DNA from 4 places in the Bradyrhizobium sp. 1200_D9_N1_1 genome. Region 2 is predicted to be linked to each of the others. Evidence: riboswitches for the same ligand, from Rfam matches in the RefSeq annotation. Region 2 holds a riboswitch; each other region holds the start of a gene.
What was found. Region 2 has a riboswitch for cobalamin ahead of AB5K84_RS30725 (energy-coupling factor ABC transporter permease). Riboswitches for the same ligand answer to the same signal wherever they lie in the genome.
Positions count from the first base shown of each region.

Region 1: it holds a riboswitch for cobalamin, as region 2 does, so the genes downstream of both, AB5K84_RS04360 (ribonucleoside-diphosphate reductase subunit alpha) here and AB5K84_RS30725 (energy-coupling factor ABC transporter permease) in region 2, are expected to answer to the same signal.
Region 3: it holds a riboswitch for cobalamin, as region 2 does, so the genes downstream of both, metE (5-methyltetrahydropteroyltriglutamate--homocysteine S-methyltransferase) here and AB5K84_RS30725 (energy-coupling factor ABC transporter permease) in region 2, are expected to answer to the same signal.
Region 4: it holds a riboswitch for cobalamin, as region 2 does, so the genes downstream of both, AB5K84_RS22615 (TonB-dependent receptor) here and AB5K84_RS30725 (energy-coupling factor ABC transporter permease) in region 2, are expected to answer to the same signal.

Region 1 is NZ_CP197226.1:904,632-910,442, forward strand. It holds gene AB5K84_RS04350 (GNAT family N-acetyltransferase) at 937-1,578, shown strand; partial or broken gene AB5K84_RS04355 (transposase) at 2,014-2,160, shown strand; cobalamin riboswitch at 2,286-2,456, shown strand; gene AB5K84_RS04360 (ribonucleoside-diphosphate reductase subunit alpha) at 2,561-4,504, shown strand; gene AB5K84_RS04365 (ribonucleotide-diphosphate reductase subunit beta) at 4,495-5,568, shown strand.
Region 2 is NZ_CP197226.1:6,373,773-6,379,583, reverse strand. It holds gene AB5K84_RS30750 (bifunctional cobalt-precorrin-7 (C(5))-methyltransferase/cobalt-precorrin-6B (C(15))-methyltransferase) at 1-217, shown strand, start outside; gene AB5K84_RS30745 (cobalamin biosynthesis protein) at 214-582, shown strand; gene cobM (precorrin-4 C(11)-methyltransferase) at 579-1,361, shown strand; gene AB5K84_RS30735 (cobyrinate a,c-diamide synthase) at 1,361-2,671, shown strand; gene cobA (uroporphyrinogen-III C-methyltransferase) at 2,668-3,399, shown strand; cobalamin riboswitch at 3,445-3,664, shown strand; gene AB5K84_RS30725 (energy-coupling factor ABC transporter permease) at 3,702-4,379, shown strand; gene cobF (precorrin-6A synthase (deacetylating)) at 4,426-5,175, shown strand; gene cobT (nicotinate-nucleotide--dimethylbenzimidazole phosphoribosyltransferase) at 5,186-5,811, shown strand, end outside.
Region 3 is NZ_CP197226.1:7,829,847-7,835,657, forward strand. It holds gene metE (5-methyltetrahydropteroyltriglutamate--homocysteine S-methyltransferase) at 1-2,180, opposite strand, end outside; cobalamin riboswitch at 2,282-2,483, opposite strand; gene AB5K84_RS37180 (hypothetical protein) at 2,835-3,125, shown strand; gene AB5K84_RS37185 (hypothetical protein) at 3,471-4,196, shown strand; gene AB5K84_RS37190 (thermonuclease family protein) at 5,331-5,811, shown strand, end outside.
Region 4 is NZ_CP197226.1:4,696,103-4,701,913, forward strand. It holds gene AB5K84_RS22595 (hypothetical protein) at 1-7, shown strand, start outside; gene AB5K84_RS22600 (hypothetical protein) at 135-347, shown strand; gene AB5K84_RS22605 (hypothetical protein) at 487-744, shown strand; gene AB5K84_RS22610 (hypothetical protein) at 832-1,053, shown strand; cobalamin riboswitch at 1,119-1,332, shown strand; gene AB5K84_RS22615 (TonB-dependent receptor) at 1,447-3,678, shown strand; gene AB5K84_RS22620 (hypothetical protein) at 3,753-4,334, shown strand; gene ilvD (dihydroxy-acid dehydratase) at 5,581-5,811, shown strand, end outside.

The sequences.
Region 1 (5,811 bases), 5.5 Mb from region 2:
CGTCAGCCTGCTGTCTTTCCCACTATGGCAAGGATCGCGGCGGATACAACTGACCTGGGCGTCAAGTACGACGAGGGCACGACAGCAACGTTTTCGCTCGATAGAGCTAACGCCGTTGTGCGAGCGATCGACACGCCTGACGATCAATCAATGCACGAAAGCTCTCGCGCGATCCCAAGTTGCGTTGTTCAGTAGGTCGACGGCGGCAGCGTCGTGGTATCCAGTCCCGTTGCCTTGATCCGACAATCGCGAATCGCGGCGATGATGCGCCGAGACAAGAACATCAAGGAGCGCGGACAACATGCGATAATTGGAAAGCCGCTGTACTACGCATATGAGTCTCGCAGACGAAAGCTCTCTCTGCCGGTGACCGCGGACACGACGTTGGCAATGGAGGTTTCGCACTTAGCATGTGTTTTGACCAAGAAACTTACGAGAACCGCTCAATACGAGACGAGGTGATGATTCCTTGCCTAGTCTGGACCTCGACGCGCGACACTTGGCTGGCTGTTTGCTCGTGCCGGAGCCCGGTTCAGGCAGCCATCGCCCGATGTTCGCCATGCCCTGACTTCTTCGCACTTGCAATATCAAAGGCGTCCTCATGTCATTCCCTTCGCGGACGGTTGCAGGCTGCCGAACCGTGTCGACCTTGAGAACGTCGGAGCTTCCTTGGGAAGGGCGGGGCGGGTTCCAGATAGGGCGTGGAAGCGCAGAAGCCCGCCAGGAATATGTAGATCCAAGCATTGCCTACCAAGGAGCCTTCGTCCGAAGTGGCCGTCAAAGTCAGCCGTCTGAGACAGGCGGAGATCTCGGAAGGGAAACCAAATGCACCCGGCGAGTCCCCGTCGGTGCATCCATTCCGCTCACCGTCAGATGTGTCGATGCCATGCTCCTCCTTGGAAGGCCAATGCCAAAACAGAGCCCCGAAACGACTTCATGACAGAAGAATCAGATATCAGATCTGCGAACGCAAACATTCGTGCAAGCACTGTCTGGACAATTGTGCTCGGCTTTGCCGCGGATCCGTTGATGCGTTGGAGCTGGCCTGACCCAAGGCAATACCTTAGAAGCATGCCTCAGTTCATTGACGCCTGTGGGGGCCGAGCATTTGCACATGGCACAGCCTACGTCGCGGGAGAGATTCGTGGCGCGGCCCTGTGGCTGCCTCCCAACGTGCAGCAAGATGAGGAGGCATTGGATGCAATCATGGCGCTATCCCTGCGCCCGGAGATTACCGAGGATATGGCACACTTGCGGCGGAGAATGGCCGAACATCGTCCCCACGAGCCACATTGGTATCTGCCACTCATTGCCGTCGATCCGAACTGGGTCGGAAAAGGGCTTGGCACGTTGCTGATGAACTACGCCCTTCAACGATGCGATGAGGACGGCATTGTTGCCTACCTCGAAAGTTCGAACCCTGAAAACATTCCCTTTTACCAACGTCACGGCTTCAAGGTCGTTGGTGAGATACAACACGGTTCTTCGCCGCCGCTCACGCCAATGTTGCGAACGGCTTCATTCCGACCCAGCAAGGCCGCGCCGCCGGATCGGCTCGTCACCCAGACTCAAGCATAGCTCCGCCTCATCCCGTTAGGATTGATTGCCAATAACCTGACATGACCGCGTTCGGTCAGGACGGCTTATGTTCGCGGCCAGACAACTGAGCACGTGAGGCGGCTCGCCGGGCCTGCGAAAAGCATACCAATCGTCTCTTCGGCAAAGTTGGCACGTCTGATGTGAGAGCTGGCGGGGTCAAATCCACTAAGCTGGGATATTGCCACGGGCGGCTGCATCGATTTGCGGTCGGGCTCCAGACAATTTTTGATCTAAGGCCACAGAAAGCGATGAATGGCGAGACGCGTATGGCTACCGAAACCCGATCCGGCCCAACTCAATTCGCGGACCGCGAACCGATCGATGCCAACATTCAGGATGTCCAGGGTTGCTGTTCCCCTGTTGGAGAATTTGCGACGCCACTTCCAAAGGTTTGAGCACATCTTGGCCGATCGCAGGCGCTGGGTCGTCGAGCGCACCTTTGCGTGGCTCGGCAGATGTGGGCATCTCTGCAAAGACTTCGAAGGTTCCGCCGCTACCGAGCTCGCCTGGCCGCTCGTCGCCCATCTGAGGCTCCTAACTCGCCGATTGGCCAGGCCTTGAGACATCTATGTTTTTTGAGTGAGGCTCTCAGGACAGGCGCTCGGCGAATTTCGAACCTCGACCTCGGGGCTGCTCCAACTGGTTAACTTGACTGTGCCGTCTTGACGAGTCTGGGCAAAGGCTTCTATATGTGGTGTCGTAGTGGTTTTAAATTCGCATATATGGTGGCACGGTGTTAGGGGGGAACCCATTGTGTCGGCAGCGGCTATTCCGAGGCATTAGCGCGACAGCGCTGGGAAGGCCGACAGCCGCAGCGACCCGCGAGCCAGGAAACCTACCGCGACAGAACCCATGTCCTCGGGCGGGGTGCCCGGTGGGTCGCTTGCAGCCGGGGACATTTGCCCGGTCCCCTCGCAAGTCGTCCGCACGGTCCCAGCCCCCAAATATCACGGGGTTGCCGATGTCGGCGTCTTACGATTTCGATCAGTATGGTCATCTCATTGAGCTGCCGAGTGTGCGGCAGCCCTCAGCGCAGGCAAAGCCTACCACACCTGAACTGTGTCTTGTGCAGCCCCCAGCATTGCCGGCTCCCCTGCCGAGGCCCCCCGCGCGATCGCCAACTCCGTCTGACCTTTCGCTCGATCGGTCGCGCGACGACCTGCTGACCTCGTTTGGTAGGCTGACGCTGACCGACCGCTATCTGCTCGCCGGCGAAGGCCTCCAGGACATGTTCGCCCGAGTGTCTTGCGCCTTCGCGGACAATGTTGCGCATGCCCAACGTCTATATGATGCGATGTCTCGGCTGTGGTTCATGCCGGCCACACCGGTGCTCTCCAACGGCGGCACGACGCGCGGCCTTCCGATCTCGTGCTTCCTTAACTCAGTGTCGGACTCGCTCGAAGGCATCGTCGGCACCTGGAACGAGAACGTCTGGCTTGCTTCCAATGGCGGCGGCATCGGCACCTACTGGGGTAATGTTCGCTCAATCGGCGAGAAGGCGAGGGGCGGCGTCACCTCGGGCATCATCCCGTTCATCCACGTCACGGACGGCCTCACGCTGGCGATCAGCCAGGGCTCGTTGCGGCGCGGCTCGGCGGCGGTCTATCTCGATATCCACCATCCCGAGATCGAGGAGTTCCTCGAGATCCGCAAGGCGTCTGGTGACTTCAACCGCAAGAGCCTCAACCTACATCACGGCATCAACGTCACCGACGAGTTCATGTGTGCCGTGGGCGCCGGCACCGCATTCGCTCTGCGCAGCCCGAAGACTAACGAGGTCGTCCGCGAGATCGACGCCCGCCAGCTGTGGCAACGCATCCTTGAGAACCGGCTGCAGACCGGCGAGCCTTATCTCTTGTTCATCGACACCGTGAACCGTGCGCTCCCCAAGCACCAGCGCGAGCTCGGCCTCGAGGTCTCGACCTCCAACCTGTGCAGCGAGATTACCCTGTCGACCGGCATCGATCATCGCGGCGAGGAGCGCACCGCGGTTTGCTGCCTGTCGTCGCTCAACCTCGAGACCTGGGACCAGTGGAATGAGGAGCCCGGCTTCATAGAGGACGTCATGCGCTTCCTAGACAACGTGCTCACGCACTTCATCACGGTGGCGCCGGACGGAATGAAGCGTGCCCGCTACGCCGCCCTGCGCGAGCGCTCCGTTGGCCTCGGCGTCATGGGCTTCCACTCGTTTCTCCAGGCCAAGGGCATTCCAATGGAGGGTACCTTGGCCAAGTCATTCAATCTGAACATGTTCCGAAAACTCCGTCGCGAAGCCGACGCCGCATCCGTGGCGCTCGCTCGCGAGCGTGGCCCGTGCCCGGATGCCCTGGAACGCGGCGTGATGGCGCGCTTCAGCCACAAGATCGCAATCGCGCCGACCGCCTCGATCAGCATCATCTGCGGGGGCACCAGCGCCTGCACTGAGCCGATCCCGGCCAACATCTACACCCACAAGACGCTATCCGGCGCCATCTCGGTGCGCAATCCGCACCTCGCTAAGGTGCTGGCCGCGAAAGGCGCCGACACCTCGGCGACCTGGGAGTCGATCATCGCGCACGACGGATCGGTCGCCCATCTCGACGTCCTGTCGGAGCACGAGAAAGCGATCTTTCGCACCGCCTTCGAGATCGACCAGCGCTGGATCGTCGAGCTTGCCGCCGACCGCGCCGCGTTGATTTGCCAGAGCCAGTCGATCAACCTCTATCTGCCGGCCGACGTCGATAAGTGGGACCTCCACATGCTGCACTGGACGGCGTGGAAGCGTGGGGTGAAGAGCCTCTACTACTGTCGATCAAAGTCGATCTCGCGCGCGGCGTTCGCCGGCAAGATTGCCGGGGATGCAACGCCGACGCAGCAGCCGGCGCGGCAGCGCACCGACTATGAGGAGTGCCTCGCATGTCAGTGATCGATCTATCGCGCGCCGATCCGCGCACGTTGATCGGCAAGGGACGCGTCGGCCTCCTTGACTCGACCGGCAGCTACGACGTCGATCGCTATGCCTGGGCTTACGAGTTCTGGAAGCGCCAGCAGCAGACCCACTGGATGGGCGAGGAGGTGCCGCTCGGCGCCGACCTCAACGACTGGGCTTCGGGCCGCGTCACCGACAGCGAGCGCGCGCTGCTCACCCAGATCTTCCGTTTCTTCACTCAGTCGGACATCGAGGTCGGCGACAACTATTTCAAGCGGTACATTCCGATCTTCCAGCCACTCACCGTCCAGATGATGATGGCCGCTTTCACTAACATGGAGACGGTTCATATCGACGCCTATGCCCTGCTACTCAAGACGCTCGGTATGCCTAAGACCGAGTTCGAGGCATTCCGCGGCTATGCGCAGATGCGCGCCAAGGCGGACTACATGCACGAGTTCGGCGTCGACAGCGTGGCGGATGTCGCCCGTACCCTGGCGATGTTCGGCGCCTTCACCGAAGGCATGGCCTTGTTCGCCAGCTTCGCCATGCTGCTCAACTTCCCACGCCACAACAAAATGAACGGCATGGGACAGATCGTAAGCTGGTCAGTGCGCGACGAGAGTCTCCACTGCGAGGGCATCATCAAGCTATTTCACGAATGGCACCGCGAAACCGGCGCGGTGACGCGCCCCGTCCGCGACGACATTGTCGACGTAGCCAAGACCATGGTGAAGCTGGAGGAGAACTTCGTCGAGCTCGCCTTCGGCCTTGGCAAGATCGAGGGGATGCTGCCTGAGCATATCCACGCCTACGTCCGCTACGTCGCCGACTGGCGACTGGCCCAACTCCGGATTGCCCCGGTCTTCGGCTTCTTCGAGGCGAAGGAGGGCGGGTTCACCCAGCTCAAGGCGCATCCGCTGCCGTGGCTCGTCGAGATTCTCAATGGCGTCGAGCACGCCAATTTCTTCGAGCAGCGCGCCACGGAGTACTCCAAGGCGGCGAGCCGCGGCAGCTGGGACGGCGAAGACGGGGTGTGGGCGACTTTCGGCCGTATCTAGCCCATTTTATTCATGCTAGCGGCATTGACAGCGGCAGGCGCCGATAGTCGTCGCCGTCACCCGCCAGCATGACAAAGGCATAGAACCGGACCTCCTCATCGTGGCGTCTTGATTGCAGCGCGACAAAGCCGGACACACAGATGGTTTGTTGGGTTAAGCCGGTACATGCGCTCCATTGCTGATGGCGGCTAGGGTTTACAGTATTTCCGCAGGTCGGTGAGGTGGGTCTCGTCAACCACCTTC
Region 2 (5,811 bases):
TAGCGCGATGTTCGATGCCATCTGGTCGCGCATCGGGGCAGGCACACGGCTCGTTGCGCATGCGGTGACGCTGGAGACGGAAGCGCTGCTTGGCGAACTGCACCAGCGCCACGGCGGCGAGTTGATGCGGGTCGAGATCGCCCATGCCGGCCCGCTCGGCCGCTACCGATCCTGGGAAGCGGCGCGTCCCGTGGTGCAGTGGAGTGCGGTCCGATGAAGGTCGCCGGGCTCGGATTCAGGCAGGATGTCACGCTGGCCTCGTTGCGTGAGGCGCTGCTGGCGGCGGGCGGCGCTGAAGACCTTGCGGCGGTGGCGACCGTCAGCGACAAGGCCGATGTAGAAGCGCTGCAGCAGCTCGCGCGCGAATGCGGTGTGCCGATCAGGGCGGTGTCGCCCGAGGTGCTGGCCGGCATCGACACGCCGACGCAGTCCAGGCTCATCGCGGAAAAGTTCGGGACCGGATCGGTCGCCGAAGCCGCGGCGCTCGCCGCGGCCGGCCCTCGCGCCCGATTGATTGCGACCCGGGTGATTTCGCAGGACCGTACCGCGACGGCCGCGATCGCGGAAGGAGACGGTGCATGACGGTGCATTTCATCGGCGCCGGGCCGGGTGCTCCCGATCTGCTGACGTTGCGCGGACGCGACCTGATCGCCGCCTGTCCGGTCTGCCTCTATGCCGGCTCGCTGGTGCCTGAGGGCGTGCTGGCGCATTGCCCGCCGGGCGCGCACATCGTCAACACCGCGCCGTTGTCGCTTGACGAGATCATCGCGGAGATCGCCGCCGCGCATGCGGACGGCAAGGACATCGCGCGGCTGCATTCCGGCGATCTCTCGATCTGGTCGGCGATGGGCGAGCAGCTCCGCCGTCTCCGTACGCTTGACATTCCCTTCACCGTGACGCCCGGCGTTCCGTCTTTCTCGGCCGCCGCCGCGGCACTCGAGGTGGAGCTGACTTTGCCGGGGCTCGCTCAGACCGTGGTGCTGACGCGCACGCCGGGCCGCGCCAGTGCGATGCCCGAAGGGGAGAAGCTCGCCGCCTTCGCTGCGACCGGTGCGACACTCGCCATCCATCTGTCGATCCATCTGCTCGACCAGGTGATTGCGGAGCTGCTGCCTCACTACGGCGCGGATTGCCCGGTCGCCATCGTCTGGCGCGCGAGCTGGCCGGACCAGTGCATCGTCCGCGCCACGCTTGCGACGCTCGATGCCGCCGTCGGCGCCGAGATGGAACGCACCGCGCTCATTCTCGTCGGCAAGACGCTTGGCGCCGCGGATTTCGACGAGAGCCGCCTCTATGCCGCCGACTACGACCGCCGCTATCGGCCGGTCGGCGCCGAGCCGCGCTTTCCGGAGGCCTCCTGATGCCGGCAGGGCTCGTCATCTCCGCGCCTGCCTCCGGTGTCGGCAAGACGACGCTGACGCTGGCGCTCGCGCGCGCCTGGCGCAATCGCGGACTGAGCGTGCAGTGTTTCAAGAGCGGGCCCGACTATATCGACCCCGCCTTCCATGCCGCTGCGACGGGCCGCGCCTCCGTCAACGTCGATAGCTGGGCGATGGATCGCGGGGGAATCGCGCATCTCGTCGGCCGCGGCGCCGACGCCGATGTCGTGCTTGCCGAGGGCTCGATGGGTCTGTTCGACGGCGTCGCCGCGCGTGGCGTCTCCGGCACAGGCGCCACCGCCGACATTGCGGAGATGCTGGGTTGGCCGGTGCTGCTGGTGATAGATCCCTCGGGACAGGCGCAGACGGCGGCGGCGATCGCTGCGGGCCTTCGCGACTACCGCCCGGGCGTGCGCCTTGCCGGCGTCGTGCTCAATCGCGTCGCCAGCCCGCGCCATGAAGACCTCGTACGGCGCGCGCTTGACGACGCCGGTATCGCCGTGTTCGGCGCGCTGCCGCGCCATGCCGAGATCAGCCTGCCGAAGCGGCATCTCGGCCTGGTGCAGGCCGAGGAGCAGGCGGAGATCGGAAAACTGATCGACGAGGCCGCGCGTTTCGTCGCCGAGCATGTCGATCTCGATGCGGTGCTGCAATCGGCTGCCGCCTGGGCGCCGCAACCCGCTGCGAACGGTCTGAACGTGACGCCGCCCGGGCAGCGCATTGCGCTTGCCCGCGATGCGGCATTCTCGTTCGTCTATCCGCATATGCTGGAAGCCTGGCGCGCGGCGGGTGCCGACATCTCGACCTTCTCGCCGCTTGCCGATGAGGCGCCCGACGCGAGCGCCGATGTCTGCTGGCTGCCCGGCGGCTATCCCGAGCTTCATGCCGGGAAGATCGCCGCCAATGCGCGCTTTTGTAGCGGCTTGCGCGCCTTCGCCGAGACACGACCGGTGCATGGTGAATGCGGAGGCTATATGGTGCTCGGAACCGCTTTGACCGACGCCGACGGTGTCCGCCATGAGATGGCGGGCCTGCTCGGCCTGGAGACGAGCTTTGCCAAACGCCGCATGCATCTGGGCTATCGTCTCGCCGAACTCGCCGCACCGATGCCGGGACATAGCCCCGGCGCGCGCCTGCGCGGCCACGAATTCCACTATTCGACGATTGCCGCCCAGCCCGACATGCCGCTCGCGGTGGTGCACGACGCGACCGGTGCGGTCATCGCCGAGACCGGTTCGCGCCGAGGCAATGCCACCGGCACGTTCTTCCATCTGATCGCGGAGGACCGGTGAGCGGTTTTGTCTCCTTCATCTCCGCCGGTCCCGGCGACCCCGAGCTTCTCACGCTCAAGGGTGCCGCGCGGCTGCGCGAGGCCGATGTCGTGCTTTATGACGACCTCGCGTCCGGCGCGATTCTCGATCTCGCCCGTCCCGGCGCCAATCTCGTTGCGGTCGGGAAACGGGCCGGGCGGCCCTCGACCAAGCAGCATCACGTCAACCGCCTGCTGGTCGATTATGCCGCGACCGGCGCGCGCGTGGTGCGGTTGAAGTCGGGCGACGCCGGCATCTTCGGACGGCTCGAGGAGGAGCTCGAAACGCTGCGCGAGGCCGGCATCGGCTACGAGATCGTTCCCGGCGTCACCTCGGCCTGCGTGGCCGCTGCGCAAGCCGGCATCCCCCTGACCCGGCGCCACACCTCGCGTCGCGTGCAGTTCGTGACCGGAGCCGACGTCACCGGCGAGCTGCCGCAAAACCTGAACTGGGCGGCACTGGCCGATCCGGAGGCGACTACCGTGGTCTATATGGGCCGCCGCACCTTTCCGGCGCTTGCCGCAAAATTGATCGCGCACGGCCTCGCGCCGACCACCCCGGCGCTGTTCGCCGAATCCCTCGGCCGCCCCGACGAGCGGCTGGTCCGCACCACGATTGCCGAGCTTGCCGAGCAGCTTGCGCGGGGCGGGGCTGCCTCGACGGCCGCCGTGATCCTGTTCGGCGCACTGGCGGGAGAATACCCGTCATGACGGCCACCGCCGCCGTTCGGCCCTTGACGCAGGCTGCGCGAAAGGGGCACACAGGACGGGCATGGTGCTCGAGGTGGCGCAAAGCGCCGGAGCATAATCGGGAATGGGGATGGGCGGACCCAGTTGCGGCGCCCAAAACCCCAGCCGCCCCCGCGACTGTAAGCGGTGAGGGGCTCCGAACCGCCACTGGGCCGCAAGGTCCGGGAAGGCCGGAGAACCCCAGTGAACCGCGAGCCAGGAGACCGGCCGTGCATGTTTTGAGGCCAAGGCCGTCGGGTGTGACGGCAGGAAAGGACTGAGCCATGCATATCGAACCCGGAGTCGTCACGGGCGCCAAGCTCGCGTTGAGTTACGCAACCGGCATCGCCGCAGGCGGCGTTGCGCTGAAGCTCGCGGCTGAGACCGTGCGCGAGCAGGGCATCACGTCGTTCGCGGCGCGGACACTCGCCACCACGGGCCTCGTGTTCACCTTCTTCGAGATCCTGCCGCACTTCCCGGTCGGCGTGTCCGAAGTGCACTTCATCCTCGGCTCGACCTTGTTCCTGCTGTTCGGTGCTGCGCCCGCGGCCTTCGGCCTCGCGCTCGGCCTGCTGTTCCAGGGCGTGCTCTTCGAGCCGGCCGACCTGCCGCAATACGGCATGAACGTCACCACGCTGCTGGTGCCGCTGTTCGCGATCCAGGCGATCGCCACGCGGATCATTGCCCGCAACACCGCCTATGTCGATCTCAGGTATCGCCAGGCGCTGGCGCTTTCGACGACCTATCAGGCCGGCGTCATCGGCTGGGTGGCGTTCTGGGCGCTCTATGGCTCCGGTTTTGCCATGACCAACCTCGTCAACATCGCGACTTTCGCGGCCTCCTATGCGCTCGTCATCGTGATCGAGCCGCTGGCCGATCTCGCCGTGCTGGCGCTGGCGAAGTCGCTGCGCGGCGTCACCGCGCCCGGCCTCGTCACCCCGCGCCTGCACAACGCGGCCTGAGAGACAAGCGAAAGGGCGGCCGTCATGGCCGCCCTTCGCGAACACGATGCTCGCGCTCTCCCTGATAGGCATCGGTTGCGGCGATCCCGAGCAGCTCACGCACGCCGCGACCCGCGCCATCAACGCAGCCGATCTCGTTCTGATCCCGCGCAAGGGGAGCGCAAAGTCCGATCTCGCCGATCTCAGGCGGACGATCTGCGCGGATGTGCTGACCAGCGACAACACGCGCATCGCCGAGTTCGATCTTCCCGTGCGCGACGCAGGCGAGGCGGACTACCGCAAGGGCGTGGACGATTGGCACGATGCGGTCGCCGCGAAATGGTCGCAGACCATCACGAGCCATCTCGAAGGGGATGGCAGGGTCGCGCTGCTAATCTGGGGCGATCCGTCGCTCTACGATTCCTCGCTGCGCATTGCGGGCCGGCTCGATCCCTTGCCGGAGATCGAGGTCATCCCCGGCATCACTTCGATCCAGGCGTTGTGCGCGGCGCATGCGCTGCCGCTCAACGACATCGGCGAGCCCTTTCTGGTCACGACAGGCCGCCGCTTGCGTGAAGGCGGCTGGCCGGTAAGCGCAGACACCGTGGTCGTGATGCTCGATGGCGGCACGGCGTTTCAGTCGCTCGATCCGGTCGGGCTCCAGATCTGGTGGGGCGCCTATCTCGGCATGCCCGATCAGATCATCATGTCCGGCGCGCTGGCCGAGGTGGGCCCGCGCATCGCCGCGCTGCGGCAGGAGGCGCGCGAGCGGCACGGCTGGATCATGGACTGCTACATCCTCAAGCGCAGGCCGTAAGCGAGGCAGCATGCTCCCCGAATGGGTCTACCATAAGTGCCCCGAAATCTCCGCGGTCCATCGCGACGCGGCGATCGTGCGGCAGGCGCAACTGACGAAGCCGACCGGCGCGCTCGGCCGGCTCGAGCAACTCGCGATCGAGCTCGCGGGCCTGCAAGCGACCGAGCAGCCACGCGCGGCACGCGTGCCGATCATCATCTTCGCGGGCGACCACGGCATCGTTGCGCAAGGCGTGTCGGCCTATCCGCAAGCCGTGACCATCGCGATGATGGCAAATTTTGCTTCGGGCGGCGCCGCGATCTCGGTGCTGGCGCGCGAGTTGGGTTCGCACCTGGAAGTCGTTGACGCCGGCACGCTGTCGCAAGACGAGATGATAGGCATCGTCACCGACAGGCCGCGCCATGGCACGCGCGATTTCAGCGTCGAGGCTGCGCTCACGCTTGCAGAGCTGGCCTTCGCCTTCGAGGCCGGCGAGCGTGCGGTTGCGCGCGCGGCAGCCAGCCAGCCCGATCTTCTGATCTTCGGCGAGATGGGCATCGGCAACACCACGACCTCGGCGGCGATCGCGGCGAGTCTGCTCGGCGTGAGCGCCGAGGAAATCGCGGGCAGCGGCACCGGCGTCGATGCCGCCGGCCG
Region 3 (5,811 bases), 1.5 Mb from region 2:
TTCATTTCGTCCGTCTCGGGAACGCGCGGAGAGTGAATGTCGTACACGCCCGGTCCGATTTGATTTGGATATTCGTACCTCCTGAACGCATCCAGCAGCTCCATTTTCGATCGCGACGTCTCGATTGAAATGACATCCGCATCCATTGCAGCGATCGCACCGATGATGTCGTTAAACTCTGAGTAGCACATATGTGTATGGATTTGCGTTTGATCGGTAACGCCCGATGAGCAGATGCGGAAGCAATCTCCGGCCCAATCGAGATATGCCTTCCAGTCCGACCGGCGCAATGGCAATCCTTCGCGAAGTGCAGCTTCGTCGATCTGTATCATCGCCGCACCGGCATTCTCGAGATCGCGGACTTCATCGCGCATCGCGAGCGCAAGCTGACGGCAGACCTCGCTTCTAGGAATATCATCGCGAACAAACGACCAGTTCAGGATCGTCACCGGTCCGGTCAACATCGCCTTCATCGGCTTACTAGTTAGTGATTGCGCGTAGCGCCACCATTCCACGGTGATCGGCTTCGGCCGCACTACATCGCCAAACAGGATCGGGGGCCTAACGCAGCGCGAACCATAGGACTGAACCCATCCATTCCTTGTAAATGCGAAGCCGGCGAGTTGCTCGCTGAAGTACTGCACCATGTCATTACGCTCGAATTCGCCATGAACGAGGACGTCAAGACCGATGTCCTCCTGCCAACGTACGGCGCGGGCTATCTCCTCTTTGAGGAACCTGTCGTATTGCTCCTCGCTCATCGCACCTCGCGCATGCGCCGCGCGAGCATTTCGCACCGCTGTGGTCTGCGGAAACGATCCTATCGTCGTGGTGGGAAAAGCCGGTAGTCCAAAGCGTTCCCTTTGGATCTCGGAACGACGGGCAAACGGGGTGGCGCGCTGGCGCATCGTCTGATCGATCGCCCTCATTCGGACAGCGACGTTGGCATTATGGATCTTCGGCGAGGTCCGGCGGGCAGTCGCAGCGCATTCCGACTCGGCAAGAGCTAGCCCAACATTCTGGTCGCCTGCGAGTACCCGCGCCAGGATCGCAAGCTCACGCATCTTCTGAACCGAGAAAGCAAGCCAGCTCTTGACGTCGGACGCGAGCCCGGTCTCGAGTTCAACATCGACCGGCACGTGAAGCAGCGAGCAGGATGGAGCGAGCTGTACACGGTGCCTGCCAAGCTTCGCAATCGAGGGCTTCAGCCGCTGACGGAGCGACGGCAAGTTCGACCGCCACACATTCCGGCCGTCGATGACACCGAGCGACATGACGAGATCACTTCGGCCGTCAGCAACGATCTGATCCAATAGTTCTGGCGCTCGAACCAAATCGACGTGCAGACCGGAAATTGGCAGGCTCAAGGCAGTATCCAGATTGTCGCCTAGGGCGCCGAAATAGCTCGCAAGCATGATCTTGATAGCGGGTCCCTCCTTTGCGAACCGGTTATAGGCGTGCAGCAACGAATTTCGCGCCGCCTCATCCAGATCAAGGACCAGGCAGGGCTCGTCAAACTGAACCCAACTTGCCCCTCGTTTGGCTAATTCATGCAGAAGGTCGATATAGACGGGTATCAGATCATCGAGGAGAGAGAGGGGCTGGAACGCACTATCGGTACTCTTGCCGAGCTTTAAAAATGTGACCGGCCCGATCAGGACAGGGCGGGTCTGAAAGCCAAGAGCCCTCGCTTCCTCATACTCTTCGACGGGTTTGCGAGAGCACAGTCTGAACGCCTGTCCCCGGTAAAACTCAGGAACCATGTAGTGGTAGTTGGTATCGAACCACTTGGTCATTTCCTGCGCGGGCACGCCAGATCCCCGCGGGCTCTGGGCGCAACTCGCATCCTGCTCGCCGCATTGCGATCCGCGGGCCATGGCGAAGTACGTTTGGAGCGAAACGGATTCTCCGTTCGCGGCGTAGATCTCCGGGATTGCGCCAACCATGACGCTTGTATCGAGCACCTGATCATACAGCGAGAAGTCGTTTGACGGAATGATCGTGACGCCGAGCGATTTTTGACGAGCCCAGTTCGCTGCGCGTAGGCCGAATGCGTCTTCGTGCAACTGCTGTTCACTAATCTTTCCAGCCCAGTAGCTTTCTAGAGCGAGCTTGAGCTCACGCCTTGGGCCGATGCGTGGCGTTCCGAGCGTAGCAACTGGAAGAGAGAGAGGAGACATAGCGTTAACCCCTGTTGGGGACAAAGGCCATGGCGGACGCAGGCAGGAGAAGTCGCGCGTGCGACGGCTGCTTGGCGCACCACCGAGACACCCCGCCCGTGGACCAATATATTGTCGGGGCCGGTCTCCTGGCTTGCTGGTCATCGCTGCTGTCCGGCCTTCCCGAAGCCGTGCAGGCTTCAGCGACATCGTCGGACAGCGGCTCGCCGCTCACAGTTGCGGGGGCAGAGCCGGCATTTGCACCGGCTTCCCTCTTAGCTCCGGATCAATGGGAACCGGAGAACCTCGACGACTTGGATTATCGGCAGGAGAACTCTTCCGTCAACCTCTCAGATTATGTGCAAGCTAATCTGCGACATCCGCTAGCCGAATGACCGTGCATCTCTGTGACTTCACCATCTAGAAACATTCTCTCATCAGAGATGTCATAATCAGACATATCCTTCTCAGATGCCGGATAAGCATCGGAGCTGCCTTGAGGCGGAGCCGCACGCTAAATTGATGAAAGGGACAGAAGCAGCCTGCCGGCGGGAGTACCGACGTTATATCAGAGCGCTTTCAATGCGGCTTTGCGATTTCCAGAGGTTCGCCCAGCACCTCAGCTAGCCAGCTCTTCGCTCAACTAAAGGATCTGCGGCGAATAGGCCAAGGCACGTGGCGAAATTTAGCAACTGGCGAGGGGTTGATTTGCGTGCCACCCAGACTTCAGAGCTGGGATCAAGCCGGCTTGGTGCTTGGCAATCACGCAGCTCGAACGCGGGCGGCACGATAGCGAACCACACAGCTCAATGGCGGCAAACCCACTTCCGTCCACAGGCATCCGGCATCGAGGCGTTCAACTCTTCTGCTAAATATCCGGTGCGGGACATGGATGCACAAGCTGCGGCGGATACGCCAAACAGAAACATCGAAAACATGCAAAGGTCGGAAAGTCGACAAGAGTGACACAAACTCCGTGAAATTTTCCGCCTATTGCCTGGCACGAAGAATGCAGACCCTCGGAATGCCCAGTCTCCTCCTCTGGGCAGGTCCAGCTCAGCCAATTGACGCAGTCGCTGCCGGGGAAGTTAGCTGCGCATGACATAGAGGGGAGCGCCTGCTCGCGCGGGACAGCTAGCGGGTGCATCCCCGTAAACTTCTTGCGATGGCATAGCAGGTTCGAGGTTGCCTGCTTCACAAGATATTTGGATGAAACGCGATAGGCCGAGGGTTATGAAGAGAATGCCTGGAAGACCCGCGCTATGGCTTAGCGTGGTCGGATTTTTAATCTGCCTCGCCTGGCCGGCTGCCATGAGCAATAATATTCGGGCCAGCGACAGTCCCCTTGTCGAACGACTGAAGTCAACTTGGCGAGCGCAAGATGGTGAGACGATAGAACAAATTATCTCCAATGTCTCGAAGGTGGCACAGTTCGTGCCTCAAATGTGGGGCGTTGTTGAACTTGGCCAAAACGACTTTATTTTCGTTTCGTGGACCAGACACCGGGACAACAAATCGGACGAACAGTACGTTATCGCCTGGAAGATCGCCCTCGACGGCACGCTTGAACTTGCGTCGACTTATGCGAAGCCGATGGAATTGGGCTGGCGCGCCCTGGCGCTCTCCCTAATCGCCAGTGAAGTCGCAGATGGCGAAAGGGACGCAAATCTTCGCTTTCTGCATGATCCGGCCAACTTCAACTTTGTGACTACCCCGCAAGGCCGGCTCGGCGATCTTCTGCGGCAGGGCCGCTGCACTATCATTGAACCAGTTGGAGTGGACTACTTACCGAAGCGGAATGATAAACCGGCCGAGAAGGGTGGCGTGTGGCGCGTTCTGCTCTTGGTGAATTGTAGTATCCAAGGACCACGTTATTTTACACACAACGGGGTCATCACTTTCGAGAAGAGAGAAGGACAGGATTGGGAGCCACAATCCTCCTTTGCCAAACGCATCGCGAAATTTCCCCCTGGCTCCTGGTTCCAACGCACCGAGCCAAAAGAAGAGGAAGACTTAGGAGAGCCAAGGCCTGAGTAAACCGCCGCAGAGCAACATCTTGCCGCAGTGGCGGAGCGCCTCGAACCTATTGCAAGACATACGCGCTCTACACTTGCTTTGTTTTAGCATCCGCAACGGTCCGGGTGCCTTTCTCGCAGCAGTCCGTCCCGTCGCAAGAAGGTCGGGCCGCGCGATTCCGTTTGTTCCGCCTAGTGTCAGCGGCGCGCACGAGCTTGCGAGATGTGGTTTTCCCGCCTTCACTCCACCCGGTGTGAGGACATCAGTTTGCGTAGCAACGTCGAAGGCACCAGGAAATGAGTGCTGAGACGAAGCCGGCGAGGAAGTTACCGGAAACCGTTCACCGGTAGCAACCCAGCATACCGCTGGGCGCTTGCGCATTTCGGAGCGTGCAGACCGGGAAGCTCAGAGCCGTACGCAAGAACGTCGAGGACCAGACTGGCTCGGCCCTAGCTTATCTGGCACCCATTCGTCTGCACGTCATAGATCCGGATTTCGAAGCATGGAAAACACTTCTATAACTGTGCTCCACCTGCCCTGGTCGACATCAACGATCATCCTGCCGGGCGGAAAAGGCATCGGATTTGCGCGGTTTGCTCGCGCAAGGAGCTAAGTTATGCGCGGGCGTCTACGCTGAACTCCATTGCGTCTTCTTCTAAATCGGTCAGAGCGAGCCAGACAAGATTTTTCACATCTTTTCGTGTGAAATGCGAAATTTCATCGCAGAACCGTCGGCAGCGGCAAGATTGCCGCTGGGAGCCGTGGCCGACCAGAACAAGGTTGCTCCTCAACGCCTGACTCCACCGCGAGCGCCGGCGCTTCATAGTCGGTCTCCTTTTTTGCAAAACACAACATTCCGGGGTTCGGGTTTGTTCAGCATCGCCCGTTCGGCCCGCCCGCGAGGATTTCCCCCTCAGGTGGAGGGTACAGCGCGGTCCTAGTGAGAGAGCCGATGCTCGAAGAATACCGCCGCCCGCCCCGAAGAAATCACTTGATCCTTACGCAGCGTCAGGCCGTAGGTTCGCGTTCCGGCGAAGCGCTCATAGAGCGCTCGGAAATGCCGGCGGAATAACGCACATAATGCTGTCAAGCAGTCGAATGTATCGGCACCGTATCGTGCGTGAAACGTGGATCAGGAGCGAAAGGTTATTGTCGGTGAACCGCGGAATTATGTTCGCATTGCTCGCTCTCGTCACATCTCCGGTCTGCGCCGCGACGCTCAGCGGTGCTCCGCGCATCCTCGACGGCAATACGATCGAGATCGAGAAAACCAACGTTCGGCTCTCAGGCATCGAAGCTCCTGAGACGGACCAGATTTGTCTCGACACCAACGGTCGCAAATGGGCCTGCGGCGTAGCTGCTCGCGACGAGCTTATCAAGCATTCAAATGGGCGAACCTGGGATTGTCACACCCAGAGAGTCGATGAGTACAGACGAGCCCTCGGTAACTGCTTCATCGAAGGCGAGAATGTGAATGTCTGGATGGTACGCTCGGGCTGGGCACTATCGGCTGCTGCATCTCACGCTGTCTATGAGTTGTCGGCAAGCACAGCCCATGCCGGACTGTGGTCGGGAGCGTTCATCGCTCCGTGGGACTGGCCTCGCCGCAATAAGGGCACGATGATCATCGGCGCGT
Region 4 (5,811 bases), 1.7 Mb from region 2:
GGCCTGAAGGCGGCTGCAATCCGTTCTTAACATTTGGCACGCATCCTTTGACTTTGATGGGAGCGAGCGTCGCGATTCGCGATGGCTCGCAGTGGGAATGCCGGGACTCGCTGCAATGCAGCGTGTACAATCCCATGCGTCTGCTTGCGGTCCTCATTCTCGCGCTCATGGCGGCGGCCTGCAATCAGGAGCAGGACATCACCGGCTCGACCGCAGCCTGCCCGGTGCGGAACTACAGCTCCTACAACCCCCGCGACATGAACCAATGCGTGGCCGCCTGCAAGGCGTGCGACCATGGCAACACGGTCACCTGCACCACGTCCTGCACGCTCAAGGGCGCGCACTGAGCGGCCAGCGGTTTGCAGAAGCTTGAGGGCCGGGATCGCCGGCCCCTTGGGCATTGAGGGGTTGACGGTGTCGGGGCACCGGAACGATTCACCTGACATAATCATTGGTAGGAGCAGGCAGGACGCGGAGTCGCATGGAATGGGTATGCTCGATCCCGGCCGGTTTCTGGTGTCGTGCTCGCAGTGCGACGCGTGGCCGATGGCGGCCAACGTCAAACGCTCGAGCTGGTCGACGTCCCCGAGCGAGGTCCGCTTCGTGTGTCCGCGCTGTCGCCGCGAGGAGACCGCGATCATCTCCGCCTCGGGCGGATTGACGCCGATCCGGCGCATCGACATCCCGCCGCGCGACGTCACGGTGGCCTGGGCTCAGGCACAGCGCCAGAGAGGGCGGGCGTAGCCGGCCGCTCTATTGCGCGATCCCGTTTCGGAACCCGGGCGATCGTCGGACGTTTCCGCCCCAACATCACGTATCGAGGCCGGGCGAATGATCAGCGCGCATTTCGACACCCGTACACGGATCAACATGAAGCTGGCGCTGGATCGGATTTGCCGCAATCGGCCCAGGGGCGAGGATCATGGGTTCCGCAGGTCGGTCGCCGAGAACATCGTCCGCTGCGCGCTCGCGGGCCGAACCGGCATCGGCCAGCTTGTCGATGCCGGTGAGCGGGCGGTGGTCACGACGCGCGCGGTGCGGAAGCCTGACTGATTGTGTTTGCCTCGCGTTTGCAGCTCATCGTTCAACCGGTCGATTGACTCTCCGTACGGCCGCCTCGTAGATTGATCGGTGACGGTTCTCCGCACGGAGATCAAAAGGGAACGTGGTGCGAGATTGTCCCAATGCCGGGATTGTCCCAACGCCACGGCTGCCCCCGCAACTGTAAGCGGTGAATCTTTCGTCATATGCCACTGGGAATCTCGGTCCTGGGAAGGCGACGTAAGGTAACGACCCGCGAGCCAGGAGACCTGCCGTCAGCCGTGGTCACACGCGAAGATGTCGGTCGGGGAGTACAGGCATTAGCTTCACCGGAGCAATCGATTGCTCCGCCGTAAAGCCTCGTTCGCTGTGACGTGCCACTGACGTCATGCCGAGGTTACAACTGTGTCCCGTATTGTCTCTGCCGCCAGGCGCCTTCGCGCCGGCATCGTTGCTGCCGTTTTCCTCCATGCGATCGATCTCCCCACAGCTTTCGCGCAGCAAGCCGCCGCCGAGCAGCTGCCGCCGGTCGAAGTGACCAGGCCCGACGATCAGAACCGCACACGCGCCAGGGCGATCGGCGATGGCGACACGGCGAGGCTGCGAGCCCCGAGCGGAGCGCCGGCAGGCAATGGCGCCGGCTCGTCCGGCTCCGGCGGCGAGGCGGTCGCCGGCAACGGAGGCATCGTCGGGGCCGCCGCGACCGTCATCACGGCCGCGGATATCGCACATGCGCCCTCGCAGACGCTTGCCGAGATCATCGCGACGCAAGTCCCGGGTGCCCAGATCACGACGCTCTATGGCGGCCAGATCGGCGCGAAGACCAGCGTCGACCTGCGCGGCTTCGGCGCGTTTGCCACTGCCAATTCGCTGGTGCTGATCAACGGGCGGCGGCTGAACGACATCGACATCGCGCAGGTGGACCTCTCCACTGTCCCGCTCAATTCCATTGAGCGTATCGAGATCACGCGCGGCAATGCCGGCGCGGTGCTCTATGGGGACAATGCGGTCGGCGGCGTGATCAACATCATCACCAGGAACGGCGTCGGCGGGCCGCCCGTTGCCGCGCGCATCGAGGCCGGCTTCGGCTCGTTCGACACCAGGCTTGGCAATGTCTCGACGTCGCTCAATTCCGGTCCGTGGTCGACCTCGTTCTACGGCAATGCCGTCAAGACAGACGGCTACCGCGACAACAATCGCCTTGTCCAGGAGAATGGCGTCGGCAACCTGAACTACACGACATCAGACCTGACTGCTTTCGTCACCGTTACCGGCGACAATCAGGAGCTGCGATTGCCGGGCGGCCGCACCGTCGATCCGTCCATCGGCGTCGACGAGCTCGCGACCAACCGACGGGGCACCAGCACACCCTTCAACTACGCCAACCAGCAGGGCTTCAGCGCGACGGCCGGCTTCACGAAGACCCTGGCCAACGGCATCGATCTCATCGTGGACGGCGGTGTGCGCGACAAGAAGCAGCAGAGCGCGTTCTTCTCCGGCCCAGCGCCGGTTCCCGCGTTGTTCACGTCCACCTATGTCGATGCCGATCTGACGACATGGTCGATCACGCCGCGGCTCAGCGTGAAGGGCTTGCTGCTGGGGATGCCGTCGCAACTGCTGACCGGCCTCGATTATTACGATGCGAGCTTTCAGCAGAACCGCGGCGCCGGCCAGGGGCTTGCGCCCTGGCACAATTACGATCTCAGGCAGCAGACGGTTGCGGGCTATTTTCAGCACACATTGGGTGTGGCGCCGACGACGGACGTCTCCTATGGCGTGCGGGTGCAGAGCGTCAGTCTCTCGGCGCGCGATCATTTTGACGTCGCCGCTCCGTTCAACACCGACATCGGCGCGCTCCCGCTCAGGAGCGACGAGACCCAATACGCGCTGCACCTCGGGGGCGAGCATCGCCTCAATGACATCGTCTCGCTGTTCGGCCGCGCTGCGCGCGCATTCCGCACGCCGGATGTCGATGAGCGTGTGTCGTCGGGCCCTTCATTCGACCCCTTCTTCAATCCGCTGCCGCAGACCTTCCGGCTCAAGACCCAGACCTCGCAGGATGTCGAGGGCGGGCTGCGCATCAAGGGAGGCGGGCTGCAATTGCAGAGCAGCCTCTATCTGATGGACCTCGCCAACGAGATCCACTTCAGTCCGATCCTGTTCTACAACACCAACCTCGATCCGACCCGCCGTTACGGCTCGGAGACCAGTCTGTCCTATCGCGTCAACGACTCTCTGCTCCTGCGCTCCGGCATGGCCTATACAAGGGCCGTGTTTCGCGAGGGCGTCTGGGCCGGCAACGACGTGCCGCTGGTGTCGCGCTACACCGCGAGTGCAGGCGTCACTTGGAACATCTGGCAGAACTATGTGGTGCTCGACGCCACCGCGCGCTTCTGGAGCGAGCGGCGCATGGACAATGACCAGGCGGGAACACAGCGGCCGATCCCAGCCAATGGCACGATCGATCTCAAGCTCAGCGGTCAGTACGAGCGCTACTTCTGGTCTTTGAGCGTCAACAACGTGCTGAACGCGCTCTACTACGACTATGCGATCGCAAGCACCTTCACGGACGGCCGCTTCAGTGCCTATCCGCTGCCGGGCCGCACCTATCTGCTCAAGGCCGGCGCCAAATTCTGATCAAGGCTCTGATCGCGACGGGGGCTGTCATAGGCTCCCGAATGGACTAGAATTCGAAAAGAAGGAGATTACTCATGGCTCTCAGCATCCTGCCGCCTCACGCCGACCGTTTCCGGCTCCATCCGGTCGCGCCGCGCCTTGCACCGATGTTCTGCTTTGCGCTGCTGGCGGTGTCATGCGCGCTCGCAAGTCTTGCGCTCGCCTGCGCAACGCCCTTTGCGGCCTTCGCGGTCGTCGCGGCCGCGATGTTGCCGCTGCGGCCGGCACTGCTCGTCGTCAGCGGCGCGTGGCTCGTGAACCAGAGCATCGGCTTCGGCGTGCTGCACTATCCCGTTGCCGGGAGCACGATCGCCTGGGGCTTTGTCATTGGCGCTGCTGCACTCGTCGCGACCGCGGCCTCGTCCGCCGCGCTCCGTGCGCTGGCGCATGGCCGCACGCCCCTGATGCTGGCGATCGCATTCGTCCTCGCCTACGCGGCCTATGAGCTCGTGCTGCTCGCTGCGACGCCGGTCCTCGGCGGAGCGGGCGCCTTCACCGCGGCCATCGTGGCGCGGATTGGACTGACCGGCGCCGTCTGGCTCGCCGGCCTCGTCGCCGCCTGCGAGATCGTCCGCCTGGTCGATCCGTTCGGGCGCAAGGGCGCGATGTCGGCCTGAGCGGCCCTCTGAAAGCCCCGGATGGAGCGCAGCGAAATCCAGGCTACGAGATCTTGCGTTGCCCGACGGGCAAAACACCCCCGCGGTCGGTCAATCCGCTTGCGCAAAAATATTCCACTTTGCCGAAATTCGGAATTGACGTATGTGTCGCCCATCCCGGCTCATCCTTGAGGGGCGATCTTGTGTCGTCACGTTTCGCGAGCCGGGCTTGCGGTGGACGCGGCAGCGTCGGGCGCGAGAGTTAAGGGCAGGGCGGATTGCTCTCCGTGAGCCCGAGACTTCGTGCTGGATGAGCGACGCTGTCAGGTTCGTCTCGCCTGTAAGTTTCCGGCTCCGTCGACAGGGCTGGGAAAACTGCGGCGAAATGGCGGGCCGTGCGTACGGCAAAACCGTGTGGTCCTGGCCGTCGTTGCTACGGTCAAGCTCTTGCGGATGCGGCAGTCGCGTCAACCGGCGCGATGTCGGCGACTTTCGCGAGAGTGAGGGAGGCCAGAACGAACTCGGCTCCCGGGAGAGCACGGCATAAGCCGTCCAACCACTGCGCAGGGAAGGCCGAGTGATTGGCTACACCTGTATGCTGCTGTGCGGTTTCTCTGCGCGTGCTTTCGCGCAGCAGACCGCGGGTGCCGTCGGGCACCCGGCCTTCCCTGCGCCCTCTCGATTGAGAGGGTGGAGCGATCAAGCAAAGCTCGGGCGAAATCCGCCGCGAGGATGCGAAGGCGTGTCTGCGATTTACGATGCGAGTTGGAGGATGACGCCGATGCATCTCGCTCCGTCATTGCGAGCGCAGCGAAGCAATCCAGAATCCGTCAGCGGAAAGACTCTGGACTGCTTCGCTGCGCTCGCCACGACCATGTGGAGAGTGCGTGTCCACTGCCGGGGATGGCGGGCTTGGTGATGTCGACAGCGACTCACTCCAAGGTGTGGTGCGTGATCGGGCGCGTCATACCCGCCTGGAAATCTCAGGTTGTGGATTGTCATCTTCGCGGGGGTATCCCAGTAGGCCGATCCGTGTCTTCCCGGTAACGAATGTGCCATCCACGCAACACTCCTTCCGGATTAAGCCCTCATCGTCAGCCGTTCGCATCACCGCCGCTTTTTAGCCACACCCGAACATGAATAAAATTGCTCGAATGTTTTAGGGGCAGCGGCGGTCCTCGAGGCGAACGGGAAATCCCAAGGTCGATTCAAATCTTGGGTCTGATTTTTCGGGTCTGAAAGGGTTGGCCGGGGAAACTGGTTTGCGATGAACGCAAAGACCAACATCAAGCAGAGGCTGCCGAGCCGTCACGTGACGGAAGGCCCTGCGCGCGCGCCCCATCGCTCCTACTTCTACGCCATGGGTCTGACGACGGAGCAGATCCACCAGCCCTTCGTCGGCGTCGCCTCCTGCTGGAACGAGGCCGCGCCCTGCAACATCGCTTTGATGCGCCAGGCGCAGGCGGTGAAGAAGGGCGTCGCGCATGCCGGCGGCACA